Regions from separate parts of the Marinomonas dokdonensis genome, predicted to be linked through region 2. Evidence: predicted binding sites of a transcription regulator. Region 2 holds the regulator's gene; each other region holds the start of a gene.

What was found. The regulator PhoB, encoded in region 2, activates phosphate uptake and scavenging genes when phosphate is short. The targets are predictions, from matches to a motif close to TGTCATANNNNTGTCANA.
Region 1: the regulator PhoB is predicted to act here: its motif matches at 3,395-3,412, upstream of olsF (bifunctional ornithine lipid synthase OlsF).
Region 3: the regulator PhoB is predicted to act here: its motif matches at 2,411-2,428, upstream of ACUM5Y_RS14420 (bifunctional 2',3'-cyclic-nucleotide 2'-phosphodiesterase/3'-nucleotidase).
Region 4: the regulator PhoB is predicted to act here: its motif matches at 2,482-2,499, upstream of ugpB (sn-glycerol-3-phosphate ABC transporter substrate-binding protein UgpB).

What each region holds. Positions count from the first base shown of each region.
Region 1 covers NZ_JBRAND010000006.1:88,157-92,722, forward strand. Annotated here, with positions in the region: gene ACUM5Y_RS14380 (LacI family DNA-binding transcriptional regulator) at 1-1,004, shown strand, start outside; gene ACUM5Y_RS14385 (Gfo/Idh/MocA family protein) at 1,038-2,204, opposite strand; gene ACUM5Y_RS14390 (TIM barrel protein) at 2,331-3,224, opposite strand; gene olsF (bifunctional ornithine lipid synthase OlsF) at 3,472-4,566, shown strand, end outside.
Region 2 covers NZ_JBRAND010000003.1:101,246-105,811, reverse strand. Annotated here, with positions in the region: gene phoR (phosphate regulon sensor histidine kinase PhoR) at 1-1,121, opposite strand, end outside; gene phoB (phosphate regulon transcriptional regulator PhoB) at 1,118-1,813, opposite strand; gene ubiA (4-hydroxybenzoate octaprenyltransferase) at 1,879-2,751, opposite strand; gene ACUM5Y_RS08240 (chorismate--pyruvate lyase family protein) at 2,744-3,307, opposite strand; gene ACUM5Y_RS08235 (HDOD domain-containing protein) at 3,319-4,566, opposite strand, start outside.
Region 3 covers NZ_JBRAND010000006.1:97,159-101,724, forward strand. Annotated here, with positions in the region: gene betA (choline dehydrogenase) at 1-293, shown strand, start outside; gene ACUM5Y_RS14420 (bifunctional 2',3'-cyclic-nucleotide 2'-phosphodiesterase/3'-nucleotidase) at 371-2,308, opposite strand; gene ACUM5Y_RS14425 (zinc metallopeptidase) at 2,462-3,139, opposite strand; gene ACUM5Y_RS14430 (DNA-J related domain-containing protein) at 3,234-3,812, shown strand; gene mltA (murein transglycosylase A) at 3,908-4,566, shown strand, end outside.
Region 4 covers NZ_JBRAND010000003.1:370,936-375,501, reverse strand. Annotated here, with positions in the region: gene ugpE (sn-glycerol-3-phosphate ABC transporter permease UgpE) at 1-171, opposite strand, end outside; gene ugpA (sn-glycerol-3-phosphate ABC transporter permease UgpA) at 168-1,046, opposite strand; gene ugpB (sn-glycerol-3-phosphate ABC transporter substrate-binding protein UgpB) at 1,123-2,424, opposite strand; gene ACUM5Y_RS09520 (MuF-C-terminal domain-containing protein) at 3,126-3,581, opposite strand; tRNA gene ACUM5Y_RS09515 (tRNA-Phe) at 4,069-4,144, opposite strand; gene trmL (tRNA (uridine(34)/cytosine(34)/5-carboxymethylaminomethyluridine(34)-2'-O)-methyltransferase TrmL) at 4,267-4,566, shown strand, end outside.

The DNA of each region.
Region 1 (4,566 bases), on a different contig from region 2:
GCTATAAACACATAACCCAAAAAGAAGTGGCCGACAAAGCTGGCGTTTCTCTATCTGCGGTTTCAAGGGCTTTTACACCGGGTGCTAGTGTCTCCGCAAAAACCCGTGCGAAAATCGAAGTTGCGGCCAATGAACTTGGCTACAAAACGAATATTTTGGCACAGTCTCTGATGACCAATAGGACGCGCCTAATTGGTGTGATTTCTAGCAACTTCGAAAACCCCATGTTTATAGAAGTACTTGATTTGATAACCAAGGAGCTTCAATCGCGAAATTACCGCTCCTTAGTCGAAAACCTTGCCTCTGAGTCCAAACCTGAAGATGTACTTGATCGATTATTGCAATACCGAGTCGATGGTGTGCTCTTCCTTTCGTCTGTATTACCTTCCATTTTTGCAGAGGTTTGTGCGAAGGCGAAACTTCCAGCGGCCATCATGTTTGGTCGTGAAAATATTCAAGGCCCTATCAATATCGTCACGGCAGACAACTATCATGGTGGCGAGATGGGAGTGCAATTATTGCTAGACCATGGCTATCGAAAGATCGCCTTTTTAGGTGGCCCTATCAATGCCACCACCACGATAGATCGTAAACAAAGTATTGTTGAAACGCTTAAACAGCACGATCTAGAGCTTGCAGCAGTCGAACATTGTGAGGTTTACTCCTACGAATCTGCTCGAAAACAATCGCTAAAGCTGCTGAAGGACAACCCTGAAATAGAGGCTATTTTTTGCGGTGATGACATTCTGGCGATTGCCACGCTAGATACGGCTCGCGAGCTTGGTAAAAAGTGTCCAGATGATATTGGCGTACTTGGTTTTAATGATATGTCTATGGCCTCTTGGGGGGCTTATAACCTCACCACCATACAACAACCCATCAAGGCGATGGTCGACGCGGCTGTGGATATTATTATAAACCGCATTGAGCAGCCCCAACTGGATACAGAAAAGCGCTTACTACCTTGCCAAGTAGTCTTGCGTGGGACATTAAAACAGCAGTAACCACCTTCGTTTACTGCTGCTTTAACACAATGGCTAATCTAGCTTCATCCATTGACCATTGGCTTGATGAGATGCCACAGCAGCCTGAACAAATTTCACGCCTCGTGCCCCCTCCTCAATACTCGGAAAGTAACGCGCTAATGGATTGGCTTCAATTTGAGTATGCTGGGCAATAATAACCTCTGCCAAGTCGGTATAGAGATTAGCAAATGCTTCTCGGTAACCTTCCGGATGACCAATCGCAATACGCGATACGCGATTTGCCGCTTCATGCAGTCCTAAGCCACCTTTTTGCAATATTTTGGTAGGCTGCTCAAGGCTTCTAACCATTAACTGATTCGGCTGCTCCTGATGCCACTCTAGGCCACCTTTACTACCGTATATTCTCAGATATAAACCGTGATCTGCTCCCGCGGCAGCTTGAGTAATAAAGAACGAGCCCCGAGCATTGTTGTCATAACGGCTTAGAATCCCCGTGTAATCATCTGCCTCCCGACCGGGCACAACCGTCGCAAGATCCGCACTAATTTCACTAGGCTCCATACCTGTAACAAACGCAGCCAGATGGTAACAATGTGTCCCTATGTCTCCTAAGATCAAAGAAGGTCCCGCTATCTCTGGGTCCATATGCCAGTTCTTACAAAGGCGCTCGCTCTCAGTCAGTTCTGCAAGATGCCCTTGCACATAATCACATTGCACCATGCGGATTTCGCCCAGTTCACCGGCGGCAATAATAGCCTTTGCTTCCCTAACCATAGGAAAACCTGAGTAGGCATAAGCAACACAGCATTCCAAGCCACTAGCCTGTACTTTTTCAACCAGGTCCATCGCCTCATCTAAATGATTAGTTAGAGGCTTTTCACACATAATATGAAACCCATGTTTTATTGCTAAACAAGCGATTTCATAGTGACTATTGTTAGGGGTCATAATGGCTATGACATCGACCCTATCTTCACGAGCAGCTTCTGCTAAGATCATTTCTTCAGGAGTGGCATAGCCTCTTGCTATGCCTAGCTGTTGGGCACTTTGCAATGACGTTTCAGGCTTTGACGAAAAGACCCCAGCCACGACTTCATAATATTCTTCTAAACAAGCTGCGCCCCGATGCACAATGCCGATAAAGGAGCCAGGCCCTCCTCCAATGACACCCAAGCGTAGCTTTCTTCCCAATGCATCAATTACTGGATTTGCAATCATAGTATCCCCCTAGCTCATACCACTTAATGGTCTGTGGTATGAAATATAAAAGAAAAGCGCAACCCACCACTTAATAAGTAGCAGAAGGCGCTTTAACTCATTGATTCACCAATTTATATTGGCAACTTATTGCAAAAACTTTTGTTCAATAAATTGCAAACTCAACTGGGCATTTTCTAATGAGCTGTTATCTTTGGCTGCAGGGTCAACGTCTTGCTCAACGGTAATCCAGCCTTCGTATTGGATTCTTTCTAATGTTGAACGCACAGCATTAAAATCAACACAGCCTTGGCCTAATGGACAAAAGACACCATTACCAATGGCTTTATAGAAATCCACATTATTCGCTACGGTATGCGCAAGTACGGCTTCATTAATATCTTTGAAGTGAATGTATTCAACACGATCTTGATAGGTTTCAATCAGCTCAGCAGGGTCAATACTTGCGTATCGGCAATGGCCCGTATCAATACAAAGCTTAACTAAATCACTGTCTAGATCTTGCATGGCGCGGTCAATTTCATCACGGTATTCGATGAAACTACCTGCATGGGGATGAATAACAGGGGTGATGTTATATTCTCGGCAGATCAGGGATAGCTCAGTAATTGTGGTCATCATCTCTTGCCATTGCTCATCTGGTAAGCGATAAGCTGTCTCAACCTGACCCGCTTGGTCTGTACGCGGTGAAGATACATGATCAATGACAACCATATATTTTGCATTCTGAGCCTGTAATAGCTTACAGGTGTCATGGGTATATTGAAGGATGGCATCTCGTTGCTCTGCTTTATGCAGATGCTTAAAGATAGTTCCAGCGATCAGCCCTAGGCCATTCTCTTCTAATTTTGCAGCCAAAACTTGGCTATCGGTGGGCAGATAGCCTAAAGGCCCCAGCTCTGTTGCCTTATATCCTGCCTGAGATATTTCATTTAGCACGGTTTGCCATGGTGGATTATCAGGGTTATCGGCAAATTCTATTCCCCAGGAACAAGGCGCATTTGAGAGTTGAAGTTTCATTATTTTTATTCTTCCTTTAGTTGATTTAACGACATCAACACATTAATGCAAGCGCTTGCAAAATGTCAATATGTGCACAAAACAATCCTTAAATTTTCTTTTCAACGGCGAATTCAAACGATGGAATGTCATAAATTGCTTACTCAGCCGTCATCAATCAGACACACCACTGTCACTTTAATGTCATGAATACACTCTAATCTGAGGTCATAAAGAACAAGTCTATGAACCCTAGCGGAGCCCTATTGTGATACAAGTTGAACAATTGATTGCCAGTAAATCACCGCAGTTTTTTGATAAAAGTCCCATTATTACTCGCCCAACTTTAAGTGTTTTAAAGCGCTTATTTCATGAAAGCGAGGTGAATGAGTTTTTAGAACAAAACAGCGACTGCATTGGCTTTGAATTCATAGATCGAGTTCTTGATCACTTCAACTTTAGTTATCAGGTCAGTCAGATAGACAGACGTAACATTCCCGCCAGTGGCCGCGTGATGATCATTGCTAACCACCCTTTAGGCGCACTGGATGGCCTAGCTTTATTGCGTTTGGTTGGCGAGATACGTCCAGATGTCAAAATTGTCGGCAACGATTTATTGATGGGTTTCGACAGCTTAAATAACCTTGTTCTCCCTGTAGATAACATAGGTGGCAAAACGGGTCGCCAGCAACTCAAAGCCATTATGAACTGCCTTCACAATGAAGAAGCCGTGATCATTTTCCCTGCGGGAGAAGTCTCTCGCTTATCCCCAAGTGGGGTAAAAGACCAACGCTGGAATCATAACTACCTAAAGTTGGCGCAAAAAACCAACAGCCCTTTATTACCTGTGCATATTGGTGGTCGTAACTCCATGCTGTTTTACACCAGCTCTTTGGTGTATCGACCATTGTCGACCCTACAACTCGCCAATGAAATGTTCCGCCAGAAGAATCGCAAGATTCCAATGCAGGTGGGTCAAGCCATTCCCATTCAAGAACTGGCTAAGTTACCACTTAGAGATAAAGACAAAAATAAACTGGTTAAGCGCCACCTTTACCGCATTGCCAAGGGCAAAAAGCCTTTACTGAAAACCGAAAAGACGGTCGACCATCCACAGAATCGACAGTTAATTAAAAACGAGTTGAAGCAGTCTGAGCACCTAGGCAGCACCAAGGACAACAAGCAGATTTATCTATTTGATTACAATCCAAGCTCCGTCACCATGAAGGAAATCGGCCGACTACGTGAAATAGCCTTTCGACAAGTGGGAGAAGGCACTGGAGAACGTACCGATTTAGATAAATTTGATCAGTACTATCGCCATCTTATTTTGTGGGACGAAGAAGAGTTAGAAATTGTCGGC
Region 2 (4,566 bases):
AAGCGTTCCGTAAGGCGAGGGATATAACGCGGCTCAATACCCAAACCGGTATCCTGTACCGAAAAGACACCACTAAATTCGTTTGCTTCCCACATTACGGTAATTTCACCACCGTCTGGTGAGTATTTAATTGCATTTACGACCAAGTTCGAGAAGGCACTGTATAGCTCTTTAAAGGAGCCATACAAGCGCGCATCTTCAGGAATATCAAAAGTGAGTTGATGTTGGTCGGTGAGAATCGGCGAAGCCATTTTCTGGATGGCCTGAATCAAATCACTTACTTTAAGCCATTGGTCTACTTCGCGTTTATCATTGCTTTCTAGACGCGAGAGCAGCAGTAGATCTTCTATCAGGTGTTCCATGCGTTCAGATTGATCAGACATATTCACTATGCCTTTTTGCATACTGGCAGGCAAACTGTCTTTAAACATGGAAAGGGTTTCAAGATAGCCTTTAATCACCGTGAGGGGCGTTTTTAACTCGTGAGAAGCGTTGGCCACAAAGTCTTTACGCATTTGTTCTAACAGGTGCAGGCGAGTCACATCACGGATAAAAATCAGGTGATCATTTTTATCATAAAGGGTGGTTTGTATTTCTAAATAAACACCGCTTTTTGCTGGCGATTTAATTACCAGAGGTTCGCCAAAACGCTTTTGGCTAAAGTAACGGAAGAAATCTGGGTTACGTACTATGTTGGTGATGGCTTGGCCGCGATCGACAGGACGCATCAGGCCTAGAAAGTGTGCCGCGGAATTGTTCCACCATTCCAAGTTGCCTTGGTTGTCCGCCATAATAACGCCTTCTTTTAAGGCGGCGGTAGAGCTTTCAATTCGAGTTAAGGCTTGGCGCATACGGCGTTTCGATTTACGTTGCTTTTTCTGCAAGCGATAAACCGAATCAAATACTTCACCCCAGATACCGCTGGTTTCTGGTGGGGCTTTGCGACCAGAGTGGCGCAGCCAATGGTGGAAGGTATAAAGCTGATAAAACTGCCAATATAGGGTGCCGAGAACATACAGCAAAACCACCGCCAACAAATGACCTAAAACTAGGCCAATAGTAATACAGGCGGCGAGGCCAATGAGCCAACGCAGTATGGTGTTACGCCAGATGGTTTTCATGCCGTCCTTTTAGCTGAAAAACGATAACCTGTGCCGCGTACGGTTTGGATCAGGGTGTCATGGGTGTTGCCAATGGCTTTACGTAAACGACGAATATGAACATCGACGGTGCGCTCTTCGACGTAAACATTGCCACCCCACACTTGATCAAGCAGCTGTGCGCGAGAATAAGCTCGTTCTTGGTGAGTCATTAAAAATTTGAGTAAGCGGTACTCGGTTGGCCCCATTTCTAATGGACGGCTACCAATGGTAACGCGCTGACTGATTGGGTCGAGTACTAAACCTTCTACTTCGATCGGCTCATCGACGCCTTGAGGTGTCGCACGGCGCAATACCGCTTTTAAGCGTGCCACCAGTTCACGGGGCGAGAAAGGTTTGGTGATGTAATCGTCCGCACCAACTTCTAATCCTTGAATCTTATTATCTTCTTCGCTTTTTGCGGTCAGCATAATAACGGGGATTTCCGCCGTGGTTGTGTCTTTTTTCAGGCGTCGAGTTAGCTCTATGCCACTGCCGCCAGGCATCATCCAATCGACAAGAATTAGGTCAGGTCGATGGTCAACAATAATTTCATGGGCTTGTTGGCTGTTTTCTGCTTCCAAATACTCGTAGCCGGCCATCTCTAGGGCAACGGCAATCATTTCACGTATGGAAGACTCATCATCAATTATTAATACTTTTTTACCGGTCACAGGATCTATCCTCATCTCAGGAACGGTTTATTAAAACGACCAAATGTGACAATTAGGTTAAAATGTCACATCGTTGCCATATATTCAACAAAATAGCTGCCGATAATGCCTAGGAATAGAGTGTAGCCAACGCGGTTATTGTCTAGGAAGGATTTAAAGCAGGCTTGGCGATCGCGGGTTTTGGATTGCTGAAACTGCTGATAGAAAAGCCAGAGGCAGACCAATAGCGCGACAAAATAAGGCCAATGTTGGGCAGACAAGATACCCACCCAAAACATCAGTGACAGCATCAGGCCTTGCAAACACACAATGACCAATAAATCGTATTGGGCGAAGAGAATGGCGGTTGATTTGATGCCAATTTTTAAATCGTCAGGCCGGTCTGTGATGGCATAGTAGGTGTCGTAAGCTATGGTCCAGAAGCAATTTGCCACAAATAGCATCCACAGTTGTGGGTCCGCAAGATTACCGCCTTGGGCGCTGTAAGCCATTGGAATGGCCCATGAAAATGCCAGCCCTAAGAAGAGTTGCGGTAAATGGGTATAGCGTTTCATGAAAGGGTAAAGTGCGGCTAAGCCTAGACCAACCACAGACAATAAGATGGTTTGTAAATCGGTAAAGAGCACCAATACAAAGCTGAGTAAAGCAAGGCCTGCGAATAAGGCTAAGGCTTCTTTCTCGCTCACCCGGCCCGAGGGCAAAGGACGATTCTTGGTGCGGTCAACATGACCATCGACTTTGCGATCTGCATAATCATTTATTACGCAACCAGCAGAGCGCATGCTAAAAACACCCAATATAAAAATCACGATTAAGGATAAATCGGGGAGGCCGTCTGCAGCGAGCCATAATGCCCATAATGTTGGCCACATCAGTAAAAATGAACCAATGGGACGGTTAAAGCGAGTCAATTCTGCGTAGGCGATGATCTTATTCATAAGTTTTAAATGGCTGCGCTAGATGAGTGATGGTGTCGAAAAATACTTCGTTAACCAGTATACCTTGACCATGCTGCAGAAAAACAGATCGACGTGCCCATAAGGCTTTGTTTTGATTAGGAAATAGATTCTTTGGAAGCTTTGCCACTTCAATTGGGCTGCGTTTTAGAGCCCTATGTTGGAATAAATAGCCGCCGAGCGGTTTGGTCTTTAGATGCTTTACCTGTCGCCAGCGGCCTTTGAGTGCGCTGGCTGGTACCACTGAGCGGGCTAAAATGACGGCTTCACCATCACAATGTAAAACCACAGTGCGGATACGCGTGGCATCCCTAGGGCGTAATTTTAGGCGTTTACGCTCTCTTGGGGTGGCTGTCCCCCAATCGTCTTCCAAAACCTTCACCGTGAGGTGACCAATGCTTTGTAGTTTGGCCGTTAACGAGTCGGCCGTTGTTAGCCAAGGCCACAGCTTAGAGGGTACTGCTTGCTTATTGATGCGATGGCAAGGATACCAGCGATAATCAAATTGTTGGGCTGCGGCTTGATTAAGGATTGTCATGGTGTGCAAGCTTACTGTTTTTTGATGAGGTTCGCCATGATCTGTAAGTAGGCACTGGATTCTAATAATTGCTGGTAAGCTTTTTGCGTATCAGCAGGAGTCAAACCTAGATCATTCAATAGTGCTGATGGTACTTCTTGCTGTCGATAAACTCGCTGGGCAAGGTGTAATAATTTGGTTAAAGGCGCGTGATCACCTTGATATTCGGGTTGAGTGCTGTAGCGAATAGCGGTGCAAACATTGTCCGGTAGTTGCCACTGCTTAAATTGGCGAAAAGCCAATTGTTGCTGAGTAAAACCTAGGGCAAACATCTCTATCATGTCAGCAGGCAAGTGGGGGTTGGCTTCATGTTGTCGTGATAAGGCAGAAAAATAGGGAGGTAGTACTGCCCCGAGAATCAAATAGCCAAAATTATGCAGTAAGCCTGCTAGGTAGGCATGGCCCTTTTGAGGGCGACGTTCTGGGGACACTCTCTGCACAAGTAAGTCCATGAGAATGGCATGGGAAACCGCATCAAGCCAGAATTCTTGGAAATGACGCGGGCCGTTTTTGGGGGGCTCAATTGAAGCCCCCATGGACAAACCTAGGGCAAGGTTGAGCACCATATCAAAACCCACAATGCGAATAATTGCATCGTCAATAGAGTCGACTTTATTGTTAGTGCCGTAATAGGGGGATGAGGCCCAGCTCATGACTTGCGCCGCTAAGCTTGGATCCAAGTTAATGATTTTACACAGCTCTTCCGCATCGGCGTTGGGGTTAGCGCAGAGCTGAATAATACGTCGACAGGTGGCCGACAAAGCTGGCATTTCTAGCGTTTCTTCTAATCGTTGAGTAACACGAGTCGCTTTAAATTCCCCTAGAGCTTGGCGCAATTGTTGCTCATCGTCTTTGTGGTGAGCAACCGGCTGTGGTACACGGCCAAGCTCGATACAAAAGTCATCAATATAGTTCAATGGCCCCGCAAAGCGTTGTTTGAGCGCGTCGCTGCTGATGGTTTCATAGCCATTCCCAGCAGAGTTTTGAATGGCCAATAAGTCAAACTGAAAGACTTCTTGGTCGATCAGGGTTTGAGTATTGGGCTTCAAGCGATTGTTATCTTGCTCGCGACGATGGTAAATAGGGCGGAAGCGGCGTTGTGTGGCACTGAAAACCGCCTCTAAATTCAGTAAGCGTGTTTCGGGGAAAATAACTTGAATACGGCCGTTTTTATCTGAAAAGTGTACGATTCGCAGTTTTTGCGCAGCAGAGCTTGGTAA
Region 3 (4,566 bases), on a different contig from region 2:
ACCAGTGGGTGAAAGCCAATGTAGAAAGTGCTTACCACCCATCTTGTACCTGTAAGATGGGTGCTGACAACGATCCAATGGCAGTATTAGACAGTGCTTGCCAAGTGAGAGGCGTCAAGCAACTCAGAGTTGTCGATTCGTCGATTTTCCCAACCATCACCAATGGTAACTTAAATGCGCCAACCATTATGGTGGCGGAGAAAGCGGCGGATATTATTTTAGGCAAACCGGCGCTAGCGAGCGAAAATGCTCCCGTGTGGATTCACCCAGAATTCGACGCCCAGCAACGCTAACTGCCGCCTCAAAAACACCCAATAAAAAAGCGCCATGACTTACATCATGGCGCTTTTTTCGTCTAGCTTACTAAAGATTAACGTAACTCAAAAATCGCAAAACCTTTGTCGTCTAACGCTTTGTAAGTCATATTGCTAGGCGCTAGCTCTTTAGCATTAGGAGAGGAAGTAAATTGCACTTTGGCTTTACCAAAGCTTGCGAACTTCCAGTTGCCATCGGCTTCAGGGTTGATGGTTTTCTGGCTCAGAAGATAGTTCGCCACCACATCACGGTTTTTATCTGGGGCATCAATAACAATGGTATCACCGGATAAGTTCGGGAAATGGCCGCCCCCTGTAGCACGGTAGTTATTGGTAGCGACTAGGAATTCAGCTTCCTTATCCAAAGGCTTACCTTCAAAAGTCACCTTCTCAATGCGATGGGAGTCAGCATTGACCAAGTTACCTTCTAGATCATAACGCGCAGGATTGGTAACATTAATTTGATAATCGATACCATCAATCACATCAAAGTTATAGGTTGGGAAAGACGCATTCACCAAGTCCTGTGCTTGGCTAGAATTGCCATCAATCTGGTTAAACTGTCCAGCAGCCACTTCCAGCCATTCAATCACCTGTGCCCCAGTCAACTTCACAACTTTTAAATCGTTCGGGTAGATATACAAGTCGCTAACATTTTTCAGCGCAATATCACCCTTAGGGACATTGGTGTAATACTCAGGGCCACCCCGGCCACCCGCTTTGAAAGGCGCGCCCGCGGATAAAATAGGCATGCCTTCATAAGAAGTGCCACGAACAATGTTTTGCACATACCAAGTTTGCGCATTGTTCACGATCTGGATAGAAGGATCATCCTGAACCAGTGCAAAGAAGCTGTTAATGTCTGCGGTGGACTCACCCACTTTACGACGCATGTATTGCAAGGTGCCTTCATGCTCGGTTTCTACGGCATCATTGATGGCGGCATCCGCCTTCACCAACGGAATGGTTTTACGCCCTTCACGCTTGGCAATAGCACGCACAGAGGCTTTACCGTCGGCGACTTGCCAGCCTCCTTGTGGGCTTTCTTCTAGCACTAGATCAATCACCCCTAGGTGAGAGCCCCAAAAGCCCGGCATGGTTGCAAACTTACCGAACACTGTGCCTTTTTCGTTGTCCACGCCCGCCAGTCCATTCAAAGATTTATCCCCAGGGAAGACGCGATGGGAGTGGCCGAACAAGATGGCATCAATGCCATCCACTTTGGCGAGATGGTAAGTCGCGTTTTCTTCGCCCTTCATATAAGGGGAATTTTGCATACCACTGTGGGGAATGGCGATGATCACATCGGCCCCTTGGGCTTTCATTTCTGGCACATAGCGTTCAGCAGTTTCGATAATGTCTTTTGCCACCACTTTGCCCGTTAGGTTGTCTTTATCCCAAGTCATGATTTGTGGTGGAACAAAGCCGATATAACCAATTTTTACAGTTTGCGTATTGCCATCGGAATCGACAAACTGCTTGTCTTTAATCAGGTAAGGTTGGAAATAAGGTTGATCGTTTGAAGGGTCTTTATCGCCGTCGTCCAAATACACATTGGCGTTCACATAAGGGAAGTTTGCCCCACTTAGGCTTTTCATCAAAAAGTCTAAGCCATAGTTAAATTCATGGTTACCGATATTCCCCACATCATAATCTAATAGATTCATGGCTTTAAACGCTGGATGTGTTTCTCCGTAGCGTAGCACTCGACCTTTAGCGACGTAATCTCCTAGTGGCGTACCCTGTAGCAAATCACCATTATCCACTAGCACAGAGTTACTGACTTCGGCGCGAGCGGCCTTTATCAGTGTCGCGACTCGTGAAAGCCCCACTGCATCACTTTGCTTATCGCCGTAGTAGTCATAATCCACTAGGTTCATGTGAATATCTGTGGTTTCCATGACGCGTAAGTCAATGGTCGCGGCTTGAGCCAAGCTGCTTAGGGCCAAAGAAGAAGCTAAAACAGCAGCTCCTCTTAGAATAGAAGGGGTCATCATGTCTCTCCATACACTATGATTGATGTGGTCAATATTAATACTAACCAAAAGGTTAATATTCCATCATAAAACGAAATTGTTACAGTTTCATAGGCGTTCTGTAACAAATTCGTCATTTTGATGAATGGAGGTCGTGAATGGGCAAGAAGGTTAGCGTTTCAGCCAACGCCAGAAGAAGAGCAAGCGAACCAAGGCCGCCGCCACATAGGTCAAAGCGCAGGCCGTTAAAATACGTTTTATTTTTGGCAAATCCTGCTTAGGTACATATTCTCCTTGGGCAACAATCGGTAACGCTTTATTGAAACTGGCGTCCCACTCCTCTGGCAAGATAATAAGCTGTACCAGCACCGCCAAAAAGCCCGACAAGCCTACGACTAAAGCATGCAACGCCACCGCATAAGGTAAATGCAGCAACATGGAGATCAGTGGCCAGCCAATCAATAATGCCCCGGTAAGTTTCGCTATGATCATCAATAAGGGTCGATAACGACGACTCAACTTGGCGATGCTTTCATTTCTTTCATGGGCCAAGGCATGGCCGACTTCGTGACTGGCCACCGCCACGGCAGTAAGAGAGTGTCCGTTGAATACACTTGGGCTGAGACGCACCGCATGGGCCTGAAAGTCAAAGTGGTCACGCCCTTCTTGGGTGGTCTCCACACTCACTTGATCTAATTCGAAGCGCTTGATCAAATGCTGCGCCAACTCCCCGCCTGTACCCGGTAAATCGTCTCTGTGGCCAGCATAGCGCTTCAGGGTATATTTCACCCATAACGTCGGCGCGACAATCAGCAGTACCAACACTATGATGAGGACTATCCACAACATATCTCTTCCTCTAACTAAAATCAGCGACCATGGATTTGGTGATCAAAATCCAAATCGCTTACACTGGTTTAAATATTCGCATTTAAGGCACCAAATGAGAAACCCTTTAGTCGCATCAATACTCACCCTACTGAAAGCCCATCCTGATGGCATCAGTGAGTTTGATATTCTCAAAACCTTAAAGCAGCAGCACCCCACCTTTAATGAACTGGCCGACGATGCCAATCTACAGCTCTTTCGCCAACATTTCTTGATCATGAACGCGTTATATCAGCTACAAGGTCGCTTATGGCGCGAAGATAACCTAGTCCTTGAAATCAGTTCTTTAAAAATTAAGCTGACGAGTAAAAGCGTGATACCCAAGGCGCAGCTGCAAGAATTAGACAACAGTGCAGATGTAAAGCTTGCTGCTTATTATCTGGACTGGCAGGAGTATCAAAAAACCGATGAGGCAGAAGTATCACGATTATTGGAAAGCTTCTATCTTGGCACTTGCTATCAAACTGGCCGGCAAGAGGCCCTTAAAACCCTCGCCATCGACCACGAGAATCCCAGCAAAGTCGAAATAAAACAGCACTATCGCAAACTGGTACAAAAGCATCACCCAGACTTAGGAGGTGACCCTGAAACCTTCATTGCCCTACGCCAAGCCTACGAGCAATTGATGCTGTAAAGTCGCTTGATTTAGGGGGTATTAATCGGCAAGCTGACGACTCACTTTTTTATTTTTTGTTGTTTTTTATCGATTTTTAAACTGGGTTTGTTGTTATGACACACAGATTTTCACCTTCTTTTTCTTTACTCAACAGCCGGCCTTGGCTACATGGTTTAAGCCTAGCGGCTTTATTAGTATTAAGCGCCTGCAGTCAGCGTGAAATTGACGCCTCGAATGATTTTGAGAACAACGGCCGTGATACCCAAGCCCTTAAACGTGACACCTTGTATTTGAAAGAAAGCCTGCCGCCAGGCTTACCAGTTCCAGATGATGTGTTTAAAGATGGTCTCGCCCAGCAAGTAAAGTATTTAAATAAGCTCAGCGAGCGAGAGTACCAGTTGGGCAACCTTACTGTGAGCCTAGAGGACTTACTGGCCAGCACCCAAGCATTGCAAGATTGGTTAGATAACCCTGCCACACAGCCTAACCTCACGGCTTATCAACTGGCTGGGCAAGACCAGCGCGGCAATGTGCAGATCACTGGCTACTATGTACCTGTGCTGTCAGTACGCCACCAAGCAGATGAAACATTCAAATACCCCCTGTACCGAAAGCCCAGTCAGCGCAAGCCTGACGGCACTTTCCCAAGCCGTGAAGAGATTGATTTTGAAGGGGCGTTAGATGGTCAAGGGTTAGAAATCGCCTATACCGCAGATTTGGTCGACAACTTCTTTTTGCACGTGCAAGGCTCTGGGGTAGTGGAATACGAAAA
Region 4 (4,566 bases), 270 kb from region 2:
AGTTTCTGCGGCAGCATCACCGAACCATAAAGGAATATGGCCAACCCCAAAGGCAGAGGCTTCATGAGTAGAAGCCACAATCGCTACCCAAACAGGCAAGGCAACTAAGCCAATGCCCAATAACAAAGTGGCGTGGCTAATAAAGGTTAGCCAAGGTCGATTTTCTATCATGAGTACTGCACCTTACGCTCCACAAAGCGGAACTGTATTACTGTCATTACACCGACGATGGCCATTAGCACCACAGACTGAGCGGCTGAACTACCAAGGTCTAGGCCAACAAAGCCGTCTTCAAAAACTTTATAAACCAACAAGGTGGTACTTTGCCCTGGGCCACCTTTCGTGGTGGCATCGATTACCCCGAAGGTTTCGAAGAAGGCGTATACCAGATTAATCACCAACAAGAAGAAAGTGGTAGGCGAAAGCATAGGAAAAACAATGGTCCAAAAACGCTTCGCAGGGCCAGCACCATCAATGGAAGCGGCTTCGATTAACGAGCGAGGCACAGCCTGCAAACCCGCTAAAAAGAATAGAAAGTTATAACTGATTTGTTTCCACGTGGCGGCGATAACCACCAAGATCATCGCTTGGTTGCCATTCAAATAATGGTCCCAATCAATACCGAGTTTTTGTAACCACAGGGCAATCGGCCCCATACTCGGGTCAAATAGAATCCACCACAACACACCAGCTAAGGCAGGTGCCACGGCATAAGGCCAGATCAACATGGTTTGATAAGCCAATTTCCCACGGATCACTCGGTCTGCCATCACTGCCAAAAACAGCGCGATGGCCATCCCTGCAAAGGCAACGGAAAAACTAAAAATCAACGTGGTTAAAATTGATTGGTAATAAAGAGGGTCAGTAAAGATTTCATGAAAATTATCTAAACCAACAAATTCGCGGCTAATCCCAAATGCATCTTCTTGGTAAAAAGCTTGCTCTAGTGCTTGCTCAGCGGGCCAAAGGAAGAAAATAAAAGTGATCACTAGTTGTGGCAAGACTAACAACCAAGGTAAGCCTTTATTAGGAAAAGTTACTGTCATAGAGATGATATCCGGAAAACAAAAACGGGTATCCCCCTATGGCTGAATACCATAGGGGGATGGCTTGACTAAAAGCTTAGTCGTTCGCTTTTTCAAACTTACGCAACAGGGCGTTACTACGCTCTACCGCTTTATCTAGAGCCGCTTGAGCAGTCGCTTGACCGCTCCATACAGACTCAAGTTCTTCATCGATCACACCACGAATTTGTACGAAGTTACCTAGACGCAAACCTTTGGTGTTGCCAGTAGGCGTACCAGTGGTCATTTGTGTAACCGCTGTTTCCGTACCTAGATTCGCTTCATAGAAGCCTTGACCTTTGGTTAGGTCGTAAGCCGCTTTAGTGATTGGTAGGTAACCAGAGAACTGGTGCCAATCCGCTTGTACTGCTGCGCCAGACAAGAAGCCTAGGAAAGACGCGACGCCTTTGTATTCTTCAGCAGAATGACCTTGCAGCACCCATAAAGACGCACCACCAATAATAGTGTTAGATGGTTTTTCTACCTTGCCTTCCCAGTAAGGAAGTTCCGCTACGCCAAAGTCAAACGTCGCGTTACGCTTAATGCCCGCGTAACCCGCGGAAGACTCAGTGAACATTGCACATTCTTGGCTGTAAAATTTCGCCGCGCCGTCGTTGGTACGACCAGAGTAGCTAAAGATACCGTTTTGCTGCCACTCACCCATCTTCTCGATGTGAGCAACTTGCAAAGGACCATTGAACGCCATTTCAGTTTTCAGACCACCAAAACCGTTATCCAGCGTTGCGAAAGGTGTATTGTGACGCGCACTAAAGTTCTCTAAATGTACCCAAGACTGCCAAGCGGTAGTGAAACCACAAGATACGCCAGAAGCCTGCAATTTCTTCGCCGTTGCTTCCACTTCTTGCCAAGTTTTTGGTGCTTGAGTGATGCCCGCTTTAGCAAACAAATCTTTGTTGTAATACAGCACAGGAGTCGAGCTGTTGAATGGTAAAGAAAGCATATTGCCTTCGTTATCCGTGTAATAACCCGTTACCGCACTTAGGTAAGAGCTTTCATTGAAAGACTGACCAGATTCACGCATCAGCTTGTGGACAGGATAAATAGCGCCTTTGGCCGCCATCATGCTTGCTGTACCTACTTCGAAAACTTGTACGATTGCAGGCTGCTGTTTAGCACGAAATGCAGCGATTGCAGAAGTCATTGTTTCAGAGTAGTTACCTTTATAAACCGGTTTTACTGCGTATGCATCTTGTGAATCGTTGAACGCCTGAGCGATCTCATTCACCTTCTCACCGTTTGCACCACCCATTGCATGCCACCACTCAATTTCAGTAGCCGCAAAACCAGAAGTCGCAACAGACAAACCAACCAACGCAGACGCCATCTTAAACTTATGCATTACCATGTCCCTCAGACGAGTTATTATTAAATTCGAGAAAACACTATAGACACCAAATATGTCACTTTTATGATAAACCTATTTCAAATGAAACAACAATAGCTCAAATGAAACCGAAAGCTAGCGTAAACCCCATCAAAACGAAACACTCAGGTTCAATAACCCCTGAAAAAATAACAACTTATAAAAATCCGAACATCAGCATCAGCGCACAAAAAAACTTCACATAAAGCCTAAAAAACACACCTACCACCCCACCATAAGTAGGTCCCCCTTTAGGGGGAAGCGGAAACCATGCAAACAACACCTCATACCAGCCCACCATCTGTAGGTCCCCCTTCAGGGGGAAGCGGAAACCATGTAATTTTTTATAGCACACCAGAAACAAATAAAAGTTATAGAAACCATAGCTTTCATGCAGACTTACGTAGAGTGATTATGTTGAATCGAGCGACTAAACTTGGGTATCGTAATAATACAACTGAGACTATTTTCACATTGAATAGCTATAGGAGAAACAAGGGGGGAGCTAGATGCTAATTTACTATTCTGTAGGCAAAAAAAAGCACCCTTTGAAGGATGCTTTCTGAAATTTAGAGAAACATGACATTTCAGCTCTAATTGCTTGGTGTGAGAGGCCTCTCTAAGATTAATACTATATAAAGATCGATATAAAGTAAAGTAAATAAAAGCAACAACAGTTACGAAGACTGCCAAAGAAGAAGGCCGTCTCTAGTCCATTTCAACTCAGGGTCAGGACCTTCTTTTGCGTAAACACTAGCGACCACATTATAAAACTTTCCACGACCCATTTGTTTGTTCGGATGCACAGGAATGATAATAGGGCTTGATTGATGCACCTCAATAGTTAATACCACAGCAGCCCCTTTCACATGTATAGAAGCTGATTTGAACAAGCTTTTGGGGTGCTCTAGAACACTCGGTAAACGCTTTAAAAATGAAGTAGGGATACCATGATCAAAGCATGCTTTTTCAATAACCGAGCCAGTAATTACAATAGGAAGAGGAGGGAAGTCTGCATGCTCAACTAAGTACTTTGGAGTGTCGCCAAGTAATAGTACAACTTCTTTCTTAGGTGGCGCCCCAATCATTGCGTCTTGAATGATGGTAGTCACAAGACTACTGTAGTTACTCAAATCCAAATTCCCTTTTGAATCATTTATATTGGATCTAACATGATATCACTAATCAATCTTCCGTTCACTCAGATATAACTATCTCTACTAGCAACTAGTAGTCAACCTCATTCTCGTTTATTTGGGGGATTAACACCCCACTCACTAATGAAAGCAGTTTAAACTCAGGATCTGGCCTCAAATAAAGTTGGCCACCCACCATCCACTCGAAGACAATCTCCCATTACTCAGGCCAAGCAAGCATTTGTCGAACAAGAACTTACCACGGGTCGGCTGGTAAACGTTTTAGGGGGATCTATCGGGTAGACAACGATTACTTTATCGTTCGCAAGAAAGGAGCTCATGCAAACAACTGGGTGGCGCAGGTTTGGCAGTGGCTACTGGAGGAGTTGAGTGCTTAACAGCACTCTTTATTGAATTGATACGTGCCAAATCACAAATCGCAGGCAAAAAAAAACCTGCTGTAAAAAGCAGGTTTCTTTAATAATGGTGCCCAGACGCGGAATCGAACCACGGACACGAGGATTTTCAATCCTCTGCTCTACCGACTGAGCTATCTGGGCAAGTGCGGCGTATTATATACGAGCCTCTCATGCCGTCAACACTTTTTTTTAAATTATTTTAAACAATCACTTAGAAGCTCTTTGCATCTGCTATCATGCTGCTTAAATTAAGGAGACATTGCATGCTACACATCGTTCTTTTTCAGCCAGAGATTCCCCCCAACACTGGGAATGTGATTCGCCTATGTGCCAACACTGGCTACCAGCTACATTTGATTGAACCCTTAGGCTTTGACCTAGAAGACAAAAAACTGCGTCGCGCAGGGCTGGACTATCATGAGTTCGCCAACCTAAAGCGCTACCCTAATTTTGACGCCTTCGTTGAACAAAACGAAATTGGTACTATTTATGCGCTGACCACCAAAGGCAGCCGCACTCACAGTGAAGCCGAATTTCAAGCCAATGATGTATTAGTATTTGGC